DNA from 3 places in the Candidatus Thiodiazotropha sp. LNASS1 genome. Region 1 is predicted to be linked to each of the others. Evidence: predicted binding sites of a transcription regulator. Region 1 holds the regulator's gene; each other region holds the start of a gene.
What was found. Region 1 encodes FliA, which starts transcription of late flagellar genes. Its sites were predicted from a motif close to GCTAAAGTTNNNNNNNNNNCNGCCGATA; they were not measured.

Region 1 (4,287 bases):
TCCTTGGCGGTCGCTTCCTCCTTGCTCAGCTTATCAGGGCTGAATTTGCCCTCACCATGTATCTCATCGAGCAGGGCCTCGAACTCATCCTCTGAGATGTCGTCGGATGCCGCAGATTTTTCTGCCTTGGTTTGTGCCGGTGGCTTGCCGGTGAATTTGCCCTTGCCGTGCAATTCATCCAGCAGATCTTCAAACTCATCCTCTGTGATATTGTCGTCTTTGCCGGCTGGGGCGGGTTCCTGGATGGCATCCAGCAGTGTTTCGAAATCGTTATCACTGATCTCATTGGACGAGGATTGCTCTTTCACCGCAGGTGGTTCGGGTTGCGTCGACACCTCTGTATCGGTTACAGGTGCTTGCTCGTCCTGAGTGACTGTTTCAACTGACTCCGCAACCTCTTCCTCCTCAACCTCTTCCTTTTCGCCTTCCGGCACGGCATAACGGTTGAGTCGCTCGATCAGATCCCGGTCCGCGTGTTCCGGCATGACGCCTTCGCGCACCTGCTCGAACATGGCATTGACAATATCAAGCACTTCGAGCACGGAGTCCATTAAATCCGGACCCACACTGCGTTGCCCCTGGCGCAGTATATTGAAGACATCCTCAGCCCGGTGGCAAACCTCCACCAAGGGATCTATTGATAGAAACCCGGCACCACCCTTAATGGTGTGAAAGCCTCTAAAAACGGCATTCAGCAGATCGAAATCATCAGGTTGCTGCTCTAGATCCACTAACTGCTCACTAAGCAGCTCAAGTATCTCTCCAGCCTCGACCAGAAAATCCTGAAGGATTTCGTCGTTGACATCGATGCTCATCTAATGCTCCCGGTAGATCACCGAACTTTACCGAATGTTGTTGAAATCTATATCGGTCCTTACCTGTATAACTAAAATCCCAGGCTGGAGAGCAGATCGTCCACATCGTCCTGACTTGTCACTTGGTCTCCCTGATCCAGCCCTGGAATAGCCGGTCCTGCAAGCTCTTCTTTAACATCTTTTTTCTGATCAGGATCGTCCAGCTTGCTACCGGTAATACGCACCAGCATGACAAGTTTCTCTTCAACATCATGGACCAGGGTGATGACCTTGCGAATGATTTGACCAGTGAGATCCTGAAAATCCTGAGCCAACAGCACTTCCGAAAGGTTCTTATGCAGCTCACCGGCATCCGTCCCGGTGGTTTGTAAAAAACTCGAAAGTGCGCCACTAAGCTCTTTGAAATCATCTTTATTGAGCAGTCGGGAACGCAGTTTGTCCCACTGCTCTGCGAGTTCTGCAGACTGTTGTTCGATCTTCTCAATCAGCGGGATACTCTGTTCAACCGCTGTCAAGGTGCGATTTGCGGATTGCTCGGTCATGGTAATGACATAGGTGAGCCGCTCCTTGGCATCGGGTATCTCCACATTCGTCATGTCAGAGATACGGGCATCGAGCAGGAAGCCGTTTATGGCATCATGCAGTTCACGTGTGAGACGACCCACCTCTTGAAACAGGTCATCATTTTTCTCTGCCGGCGTCAGACTTGAAATCAAACGCTCGGATTCCGCATCATCACCGGCTTCCAGGCTGATAACGAGGGACTTTGCAATCTCTAATCGTTGTTGGTTATCTGGTTGTCCCATTTTCTACTCCCGGCCCAGTCTCAACTTAACCCACGCGTTCGAAGATCTTATTGATCTTCTCTTCCAAGGTCGTGGCGGTGAATGGTTTGACGACATAGCCATTCACACCTGCCTGCGCCGCTTCTATGATCTGCTCTCGTTTCGACTCCGCCGTCACCATCAATACCGGCAATGCGGCCAACTTGTCATCGGCCCTTACGGCTTTCAGCAGATCGATACCGGTCATCCCCGGCATATTCCAGTCTGAAACGAGAAAATCGAAATTCCCGCTCTGTAACATAGGTAGCGCGGTAAGACCATCATCCGCTTCCTGGGTGTTGTTAAACCCAAGATCGCGCAATAGATTCTTGATAATTCGCCGCATGGTGGAAAAATCGTCCACAATGAGGATCTTCATATTCTTGTCCAATGCTACCTCCATCCTGTTACCGCTGATAACCAATCAGCAGATCACAGGCCAACCATTACTCTTCGTCATGTACCAATGAGAGCCAATCTGTCAAACGCGACCGCAAACGCAGCGTGGCCTGACTGTGTATTTGGCAAACCCTGGACTCACTGACACCCAGTACATGCCCTATCTCACGAAGATTCATCTCATCATCGTAATACATGGCAATAACCAGCCGTTCGCGATCAGGCAAACCGGCAATTGCTTCCGCCAATGCCTTCTTGAAGGCATCTTTCTGTAAACCGTCAAACGGAGTATCTGCTGGCCCTTCCCGTGCAACAGGAAAGCCATCACTCACTGCAGTCAACTCATCCAGACTGAATATGCGGCATCCTGTCGAATCCCGCAGAATCTGGTGATAGTCCTCCAGGCTCATGCCCAAGGCCTCGGCCACTTCCACATCACGTGCGTCTCGGCCTTCATTGTTCTCGATTTCCCTCATCGCCTCTGCAACCATGCGTGCCTTGCGATGAACAGAACGTGGCGTCCAGTCACTGCGCCGGATCTCGTCCAGCATTGCGCCGCGAATGCGGATACCCGCATAGGTCTCAAAACTGGCGCCCTGCGTGGGATCATAGTTTCTACTCGCCTCGAGCAGACCCAGCATCCCCGCCTGAATCAGATCATCCGCCTGAACATTCGGTGGCAGCCGATTCATCAAGTGATAGGCAATCCTTTTCACCAGTCCGGCATGTTGATCCACCAGATCATCAAAGTTCTGTTGTTGCTGCATGGCGGTGTATGTCGCTAAACCGCTCACCGTCATATCTCCCCGTATTGGCTAGAAAATTGGATCAATCGCTCGACGAAAAACTGCAAATCACCGCTGACACCCGAGGGTACAGGCCAGTTATCGGCCTTTTTGGCCAAATTCTTGAATGCCTGTGATACTCGTGAGCGCGGATAGGCCTCGACTACGGGTTTTTGACTTCTTACAGCCTTCCGCAGTTGTTCGTCATATGGGATGCTGCCCATATAGTTCAGCATAACGTCCAGGTATTGATCGGTTACCCGGCACATTTTATTGTAAAGGTCCCGCCCCTCCTGCACGCTCTTCACCATATTCGCCAGGATACGGAAACGACTGATTCCGTGTTCCCGGTTCAGTAACTTGATAATCGCATAAGCGTCCGTGATGGATGCAGGCTCATCACATACCACAACAATCTGTTCCTGTGCCGCACGACTGAAACTGATCACCAGATCGGAAATACCGGCAGCCGTGTCGATCAACAAAACGTCCACATCATTGGCCACTTCGCTGAAGGCATGGATCAATCCGGCATTCTCGGCGGGTGTCATTTCAGCCATATGCTGGATTCCGGAAGCGCCTGGCACGACCCTCATGCCTTTGGGCCCGGTCACCATGACATCTTCCAGAGAGCATTCACCCTGCATGACATGGGAGAGATTTCGCTCCGCATGCAAACCGAGGATCACATCCAGGTTTGCCAGTCCCAGATCGGCATCGAGCAGCATTACCCGACGGCCGAGTTCGGCGAAGGCAACGCCCAGATTGGCTGATATACTGGTTTTTCCAACCCCCCCTTTACCACCGGTGACCGCAATCACTCTCACTGGTTCCGGGTTGATCATCCTGCGTAACCCTGTCGCCTGATCTTCGATCTGTTCAGACATGTGCATAGTCATTCATTCCCCCGAAAGCCATCGCCAGATACTCCTCATCCGGACTGCTGCCCATCAGCTCGGACAGCTCCACTGCCTGTTTCATCAACCTGTCTGCATGGGCGTTTTGAATATCCTCCGGCACCCGCTGACCGTCAGTCACGAAGGCCAGCGGCAGTTTTGCATCGAGAGCGGCGGACAACACACCCCCGAGCGAGGCGGCCTCATCCATCTTGGTCAGGATGACACCAATAGGTTTTACGATATTGAACGCTTGGATTGCGTGACTCAGGGCCGAGCGTTGGGTGGTTGCGGAGAGGGTCAACAAAGATTTAACGGGATGATTACCCTTGTGCAGCAGCGCCAGGCGTTCTGTCAGCTTGAGGTCTCTCTGTCCCATACCGGCGGTATCTATCAAAACCAAACGTTTTTCCGCGAAGGCATGCAGGGCATTGTTGAGCTCTTCCGGTGAGGTGACGCTGCGAACCGGCACATCGAGGATTCGGCCATAGTTTTGTAGCTGCTCCTGAGCACCGATCCGGTAACTGTCGGCCGAAATCAGGGCAAGATGGCGATTGCCGTGACGCAG
Region 2 (4,287 bases), 3.2 Mb from region 1:
TGGTAAAGATTCTCAACATTTACCCAAGGAATTAAGACATGAGCTCAAAAGAAGTACAATTTGGTGATGACGCCCGTCAACGTATGATAAAGGGTGTCAATATTCTGGCCAACGCTGTGAAGGTGACCCTTGGCCCTAAAGGCCGAAATGTGGTGTTGGAGAAAAGTTTCGGTGCCCCGACCATGACCAAAGACGGCGTCTCCGTGGCCAAGGAGATCGAGCTGTCCGACAAGTTTGAAAACATGGGTGCGCAGATGGTGAAAGAGGTCTCCTCTCAGACCTCGGACGTTGCCGGTGACGGCACCACCACTGCAACCGTCCTGGCCCAAGCCATGGTGCGCGAAGGCCTGAAGGCTGTCGCGGCAGGCATGAACCCGATGGATCTCAAGCGTGGTATCGACAAGGCTGTATTGGCGGCCGTGGATGAGTTGAAATCGGTTTCCCGCCCCTGCTCCGATGACAAGGAGATCGCCCAGGTCGGTACTATCTCTGCAAACTCCGACGTCAATATTGGTGACATTATCGCCGAGGCGATGCAAAAAGTGGGTAAAGAGGGTGTAATCACCGTGGAAGAGGGATCAGCGCTGCAGAACGAGCTGGATGTGGTCGAAGGCATGCAGTTTGATCGCGGTTACCTCTCACCCTATTTCGTTACCAATCAACAGAGTCAGTCGGCCGAACTGGAAGACCCCTATATCCTATTGCATGATAAAAAGATCTCGAATATCCGCGATCTTCTGCCGGTGCTCGAAGGTGTGGCCAAGGCCGGCAAGCCGCTGCTGATCATTGCCGAGGACGTGGAAGGTGAGGCCCTGGCCACCCTGGTCGTCAACAATCTGCGTGGAATCGTCAAGGTCACTGCGGTTAAAGCGCCCGGGTTCGGTGATCGCCGCAAAGCCATGTTGCAGGATATCGCAATCCTCACCGGTGGCACCGTGATTTCGGAAGAGGTCGGCCTCTCTCTTGAGAAGGCCACATTGGACGATCTGGGTAACGCCAAGAAGGTAACTATCTCCAAAGAGGAGACAACCATCATCGACGGCGCCGGTGCAGAAGGCGATATCAAGGCCCGTGTCGAGCAGATCCGAGGCCAGATCGAGGAGACCTCCTCCGATTACGATCGTGAAAAGCTGCAAGAGCGTGTCGCCAAACTGGCAGGTGGTGTGGCCGTGATCAAGGTCGGTGCTGCCACCGAAGTTGAGATGAAAGAGAAAAAGGCGCGTGTCGAGGACGCCCTGCATGCCACGCGCGCTGCTGTCGAGGAGGGCATCGTGCCCGGTGGTGGCGTCGCACTGGTGCGCGCACTGCAATCGATCGAAGAACTGTCGGGTGAAAATCACGATCAGGATGTGGGTATTGCGATCGCCTGCCGCGCCATGGAAGAGCCGCTGCGTCAGATAGTCGCCAATGCGGGTGGCGAGCCCTCAGTTGTGCTCGACAAGGTTCGCGGCGGAGAAGGCAATTATGGCTTCAATGCCAGCAACGACGAGTACGGCGATATGATGGACATGGGTATCCTCGATCCGACCAAGGTAACCCGCTATGCATTGCAGAATGCCTCCTCCGTGGCCGGCTTGATGATCACCACCGAATGCATGGTGGCAGAAGAGCCGAAGGACGAGGCTGCTGCACCGCCAATGGGTGATATGGGCGGCATGGGTGGCATGGGTGGCATGATGTAATCCGCCCCACAGGCAGATAACCTGTCGAAAAGCCCCTCGCCCCTACAGGCGTGGGGCTTTTTGCATTGTACGAGTAAATATTTTCCCGCTTGTGCCGTTATTTGTATTGGTTGAGGATTTTTATTTTTGACGGAGGGATGCGTCTTCCTATCGGGGAAAAGTCATGTTCAGGAATATAGGTATCACACCGCGGTTTGTCATTGCTACAGTCCTGGCTGTTGTTATCGTTCTTGCGATCACCCTCTCGGCCGCCTTTAACTTCATGGGTGGTGCACTGCACTCGGCGGAAGAGAATGAGATGCAGGAGATCTTTAAAACCGTAGTGGCAGGGATCGAGTCTGAAGGGCGTCTCGCCAAGGCGATGAGTGCCTTGGTTGCCGGTATTCCAGAGGTTCAGAGCTATTTCGCCAATCGTGACCGCGCCGCGCTGGAACAGCTCTTCGTGCCTGGCTTCCAGGTATTGAAAAAAGAGTATGGCGTGCGACAGTTTCAGTTTCATGAACCGCCGGCCACCTCTTTTCTGAGGGTTCACAAGCCGGCCAAGTTTGGCGATGATCTTTCCTCTTTCCGTCTCACCGTGGTGGAAGGTAATAAGAATAAAAAGGCGATACAGGGCCTGGAGGTGGGTGTTGCCGGTCTCGGTGTGCGGGGATTGGTGCCTGTCAGTCATGATGGTCAGCATGTAGGGACCGTGGAGTTCGGCATGTCTTTCGGCCAGTCTTTTTTCGACGAGTACTCCAAAAGTCATGAGATCGACATGGAGCTCTACATCAACCGCAACGGCACGATGGATAGGTTTGCCACCACCATGGCGGGGAATGAGCTTGTCGCTATGCAGCAACTGAAGAGTTTGGGTACCGACAAGCACATTTTCGACAAGGGCGAACTCGACGGCAAGCCTGTCGCCTACTATGCGGCACCGGTAAAGAACTACTCAGGTGAGTCCATCGGTGTATTGGTGCTGGCAAAAGATCGTAGCTATTTCGCGGACTCCATGTCGAATCTGATGATGATGGTGATTGGATTGGGTCTGCTCTCCGTATTGCTGATCGGGTCGATGGTGTGGCTGATCAGTCGTGGTGTGGTGAAACCGATTTGCGATGCCGCCGTAGCGATGGAAGGTATTGCCTCTGCTGAAGGTGATCTTACCGTACGCATGGACGAGTCGGGATCTGACGAGGTAACGCGGCTTTCACGGGCCTATAATCTTTTTGCCGACAAGACCGAGGGAATGATCAAGAAGGTCTCCAATGCGACAGCGAATCTGAGTATCCGGATTGGTGATTTCGCCACCCTGGCCGAGCATACCCGGGACGGCATCACCAAACAGCACGAGCAGACAACGCAGGTGGCGACAGCGATGACAGAGATGTCGGCGACCGTGCATGAAGTGGCGCAGAATACCACCCAGACTGCAGAGGCTGCACGGCAGGCCGACCAGCAGGCCAACAGCGGACGGGACGTGGTGAATGCAGTTACCAGCAGCATCGATTCTCTGGCTTCCGAAGTGGGCAGGGCGGTAGAGACGGTGCAGCATGTAGAGCAGGACAGTGAACGTATCGGATCGGTGCTCGACGTCATACGCGGAATCGCGGACCAGACCAACCTGCTGGCACTGAATGCAGCCATTGAGGCGGCCCGTGCCGGCGAGCAGGGACGGGGTTTTGCCGTGGTGGCCGATGAAGTCAGGACCCTGGCCAAACGCACTCAGGACTCCACCGAGGAGATCCAGGAGATGATCGAAAGCCTGCAGACAGGCGTCAGAGAGACGGTCACGGTCATGGAGACCAGCCAACAACAGGCTGCCGAGAGTGTCGACCAGGCCGGTCGTGCACATGAGGCCCTCGAGGAGATAACCCGGGTCGTCGATACCATCTCTCAGATGAGCTCCCAGATTGCAACCGCAGCCGAGGAACAGAGTGCGGTGGCGGAGGATATCAATCGCAATATCGTCGACATTACCCATGTGGCGGAAGCGACCTCCCAGGATTCGGCCAAGAGTTATGATGCGAGTGAGGCGATGTCGAAAGAGGTCGACCTGCTGGGTAAGTTGTTGTCGGATTTCAATACCGGGGATGCTCACTCCAATCACCTGCAGCAGGCGATGGCCGCGCATCTGAGCTGGAAGACCAAATTGCGGGGTTTTCTGGATGGCAAAGGATCCCTGGATGAGCGGGTCGCCTATAATCACAAGGCTTGCGGTTTTGGAATCTGGTATGAAAATGTGGGGCGTAAAGAGCTGTCCCATATCAGCGAAATAAACCAGATAGAAAAGCCGCACAGAGAGCTGCATGAACTGATCAAGCGTATAGCCGACCTCAAGGACAGGGGTGATATGCAGGCTGCCGAGAGGGAGTATCAGCGGGTTGGTCCCCTCTCTGAAGAGATCGTACGCATGATGCAGACCATTCAAAGCAAGCTGAACTGATCTTTGTATACAACCTGGCCCGCTGAGACATCTTTGCCTGCTCAGCGGGCCTTGTCATTTATATATCGGTGCGATACTGCGCTGCTGTTTGCTGGTATGGATAGAGCTCATCGAGCGGGATGGGCTGAGTATTGGCCTGAATAATCTGACAATGGTGGCGCCTAAGCGCCCGTGGAT
Region 3 (4,287 bases), 3.2 Mb from region 1:
CGGCAACGCATGCCGCGCGAGGTAACCCTTACATTGCATTCAACTTGATGATCGGACAGGTGCTGGAGGACAAGTGAGGATTTGTTGGCGATAATCCAGCGACTTTACGCGAGCGGTTATAGATTGATCCCAAGCGTTGGCTCTATATTGAGTCAGAATATTGAGAGCAGTTTCGAACATTATACCGGGTTCTGCTTCAGGCTCATTGAGGCCTACCGGATATCAGGTTTCTGAATAATGCCTGATCCTCGTCTGCTTTCACAAGACATCACATGAGCTTACATCGCTTAATAGCTTTCTTGTGTAAATTTCGGCTTTGTTGAGCGCTCAGATCCTAAAGCCGCGAACCACGGAGCGCATGTTCTCAGCCAGCCCGGCAAGATCCTTGGAGAGTTCGGTCATGGCCTCCGCGCTACGGGCATTGGTCTGTGCAGCATCTCCCACTGAGTGGATGTTACCGCTGATGTCCTGGGCGACGATGCTCTGTTGATTGGCGGCGGTGGCCACCATCTGGTTGAGGTCGCTGATTTCGGTAATCATCCCCGTGATCTCATTCAACACATCGACAACCTTGCTCGACTGATCGATACCGACCCGCGCCTGGTTGCTGCCCTCATCCATCACCCGGCCCGCCTCATGGGCCCGTCGCTGCAGTTTTTCGATCATCTGATTGATCTCTTCCGTCGATCGTTGGGTGCGGTCCGCCAGGGTTCTGACCTCATCCGCCACCACCGCGAAGCCTCGGCCATGTACACCGGCCCTTGCCGCTTCGATGGCCGCGTTCAGCGCCAACAGATTGGTCTGTTCGGCTATCTCCCTGATCACGTCGAGTATCTTGCCTATCGCGTCACTCTCCGATTCCAGGGTCCGGATCGTCTCAGCCGCCGTCTCGACCTCGCCGGCCATGCTGTTGATCATATCCATGGCTTCCCCGACGACCGACCTTCCGGCGGTGGCCGCATCATTCGATTTTCTGGTAGTATCGGCCGCGCTCTCTGCCGTTTTGGCCACCTCGACGATGGAATGGGACATCTCCTCCGAAGCGGTGGCCATCTGCTCGAGTGTGGAGCGCTGTCGACAGATCTCATTACCGACTTCAGCAACGGTTTCCGCCGATTTACAGGCATCAGACGCCAACTGTTTCGCGGTTTCATCCAGGCGTCCGAGCACGGTCCTCAATCCCGCCTGCACCATCACTCCCGCCAACTCCACTGCACCGACATCGCTCATATTGCCCGTATAGACATACTGCATGATCGGGTTATTCACCAGTTGCCTGGCCCGCGCCGCCGATTGTCTCACTTCGCGGGTCGCAATTGATGCCACGCCATAGCTGATCACTATGCCGCCCATCCAACCCAACAGCTGTGGCAACCATGACCAGCCACCCAATAACGAGAAGAGCGCCATCGGCAGGCTGAAGATCAACGCCAGCCAGAAAAACTGACGCAGTGTGCTGCCGGGCCGAAAACGCAGCACGAAGGGTATGCGGCCTTTGCGCAGGGATGTATAGAGTTTCTCCGCCCGTGCCACCCGTTCACGGCTGGGAGCGACACGTACCGACTGGTAACCCACCTTGGCCTCACCCTCATACACCGACGTCACATAGGCGTCCACCCAGTAATAGCCGCCATCCTTGCTGCGGTTTTTCACAATCCCCATCCAGGACTCATCCCGCTTCAGCGTCTCCCATAGATCGGCGAAGGCCTCTGGCGGCATATCCGGGTGGCGAACGATATTGTGGTTGGTATTCAGCAGTTCATCCCGGGAGTACTGACTGATGTCAACAAAGGCCTGATTGGCCTGAGTGATGATACCTTTAAGGTCAGTGGTCGATATGAGTTCAGCGTCCGATGCTACCGAGGATTCCTGATCCTTGATCGGTAGATTGATTTTCATCGCGGTAGGTGCCTTTAAAGACAGATTGAACTACAACGTGTATCGGCCGGATAGACTTTAACTGAAGGACCTTCTGACACATCGAGGGTAAATAGTCACTATTTTCCTGATCTGTAACAATCGGGTCATGCACGACAGATGCCGTTTTATTCGCATATCGGGTAATTGGTCGGCAGTCTCTACCGCTGCCTATCGCAAAAAGTACGATAAAAATCCTATTTATAAAGAACAACATAAAATGCACGCATTACAAATCGGAATGCTCCTTCTATTTAACATTTTATAACTCAAGCAAAGTTCAAATTAGCCGACAACAACCATTGCGACAATACCACTGTTTTTATGGTACTACTCCAGTGAAATGATTAAACAGATTACCACGCAACAAATCAGACCGGGCATGTATGTCCATAAACTGGATTGCTCATGGCTGGATCACCCTTTCGCAAGAAATAGCTTCCTCATCAAAGATATGGATGATGTACGTAAATTGCGTGGCGTAAAACTCAGTCAAATTTTGATTGATACGGAGAAGGGTCTTGACGTCGATGTGCGGATTGCAACCCAGGCCTCGGATCCACAGCCGGAAGAGACGGTTGAAAAAGAGGTTAAATGTCCGAAAGACAGGCAGAAACGTATTTCGGTGGCGGAGGAGCGGCAGCGGGCTTGTGCGGTCAAGCAAGAGGCCGAGCGTGTGATCACGGGGATCATGGCGGACATCAAGCTGGGTAAAAGGATCGATGCTGAACGCGTGTCGCCGGTCGTGGAGCATATGATGGGGTCGGTATTCCGCAACGAAGACGCCCTGCTGGGATTGACCCGCCTCCGTCAGATGGACAAGTACACCTTTGAGCACTCTGTGAGTGTGTCGGTATTGCTGATCGCATTTGCGAAACAACTTGGATTGGAAGAGTCGATTATTCGGGATTTGGGCATTGGTGGATTATTGCACGATATCGGCAAAATGCGTGTTCCCGATAAGATCCTGAATAAACCGGGGCGTCTGAACGATGAAGAGTTCGCGGTCATACGCGAACATGTGAATCTTGGCCACAGCCTGGTTGACGGCGTGGAAACGATATCCGCCACCGCGCTGGAAGTCGTGACGCAGCACCATGAACGCATCGACGGCAGTGGCTATCCATGCAAACTGCATGGTGATGAGACCGGTTTGTACGGGAAAATGGCGGCCGTAGTGGACGTCTACGACGCCATTACAAGCGATCGAGTCTACCATAAGGGACAACTGCCAAGCGTGGTGCTGAAGCGCATGATGGAGTGGAGCGGTTCCCATTTCGATCCAAAGCTGGTGCAGCACTTTATTCAGTGTGTCGGCATCTATCCGGTGGGCTCAGTGGTGGCGTTGGAAAGCGAACGCCTGGCTATCGTGGTCCAGTCGCCCGAGGAAGGCCTATTGGAGCCCCTGGTCAACATGGTTTACGACCTACGCAAGCGCCGCTTTATCACACCCCGGCTACTCGATCTGGCAAACCAGCCGGAGGGCGAAAAGGATCGCATACTGCGCCTGGAATCTGCTGAGAGTTACGGCATACGGCCTGAAGTGTTCATGCAATAATCTACAGCATCGGATGGTGGATAAAGAAGGAGTATTGCCTTAAAGGGATGCGCCCCGAAGGAATCGCCCTTGGGATTTGTTGTCGGGGCGGCGAGCCGCACACTACACCCAGAACATCATTTGCGTCTTTTTACGTTCATTTGCGGACTTTAAAAACCTAACGTCCCTCGACGAAGTTGCGTAGCAGGTCATGCCCATAACGGGTGAGGATGGATTCGGGGTGAAACTGCACCCCCTGGATTGCCAGTTCCTTATGCCGTACACCCATGATCTCATCCATCTCACCCTCATTCTCTGTCCAGGCCGTTATCTCCAGACACGCGGGCAGGCTCTCATTCTCGATCACCAGGGAGTGGTAGCGCGTCGCTTCGAAGGGATTTTCCAGTCCGCTGAAGACGCCTGCCCCGGCATGCAAAATGGGGGATGTCTTGCCGTGCATCACCTCCCGCGCGTGCACGATCTTGCCGCCAAAGGCCTGGCCAATGGATTGATGGCCAAGACAGACACCCAGGATCGGTATGCGTCCGGCATAGGCACGGATGGTCTCCACGGAGATGCCGGCCTCGTTGGGTGTACAGGGCCCGGGAGAGATGACGATATGGTCGGGGGCGATGGCTTCGATCTCCCCTACCGTAATCCCATCGTTGCGCACCACCTTGACCTCGACACCGAGTTCACCCAGATACTGCACCAGGTTATAGGTGAAAGAGTCGTAATTATCGATCATCAACAACATGATTACGCCTCCTCATCACAGGCATGCCGATCCAGCCCAGCCTCTGCCAGAGCCACCGCGCGGAACACCGCCCGCC

Region 2: the regulator FliA is predicted to act here: its motif matches at 1,755-1,782, upstream of AB8516_RS14450 (methyl-accepting chemotaxis protein).
Region 3: the regulator FliA is predicted to act here: its motif matches at 1,940-1,967, upstream of AB8516_RS14195 (methyl-accepting chemotaxis protein).

The regions. Positions count from the first base shown of each region.
Region 1 is NZ_OZ156465.1:62,670-66,956, reverse strand. Features, by position in the region: gene AB8516_RS00330 (chemotaxis protein CheA) at 1-815, opposite strand, end outside; gene AB8516_RS00325 (protein phosphatase CheZ) at 887-1,621, opposite strand; gene cheY (chemotaxis response regulator CheY) at 1,647-2,030, opposite strand; gene AB8516_RS00315 (RNA polymerase sigma factor FliA) at 2,086-2,832, opposite strand; gene AB8516_RS00310 (MinD/ParA family protein) at 2,835-3,668, opposite strand; gene flhF (flagellar biosynthesis protein FlhF) at 3,703-4,287, opposite strand, start outside.
Region 2 is NZ_OZ156465.1:3,280,633-3,284,919, forward strand. Features, by position in the region: gene groL (chaperonin GroEL) at 39-1,682, shown strand; gene AB8516_RS14450 (methyl-accepting chemotaxis protein) at 1,846-4,110, shown strand; gene AB8516_RS14455 (FMN-binding glutamate synthase family protein) at 4,169-4,287, opposite strand, start outside.
Region 3 is NZ_OZ156465.1:3,231,842-3,236,128, reverse strand. Features, by position in the region: gene AB8516_RS14195 (methyl-accepting chemotaxis protein) at 328-1,899, opposite strand; gene AB8516_RS14190 (HD-GYP domain-containing protein) at 2,261-3,475, shown strand; gene AB8516_RS14185 (aminodeoxychorismate/anthranilate synthase component II) at 3,633-4,211, opposite strand; gene trpE (anthranilate synthase component I) at 4,214-4,287, opposite strand, start outside.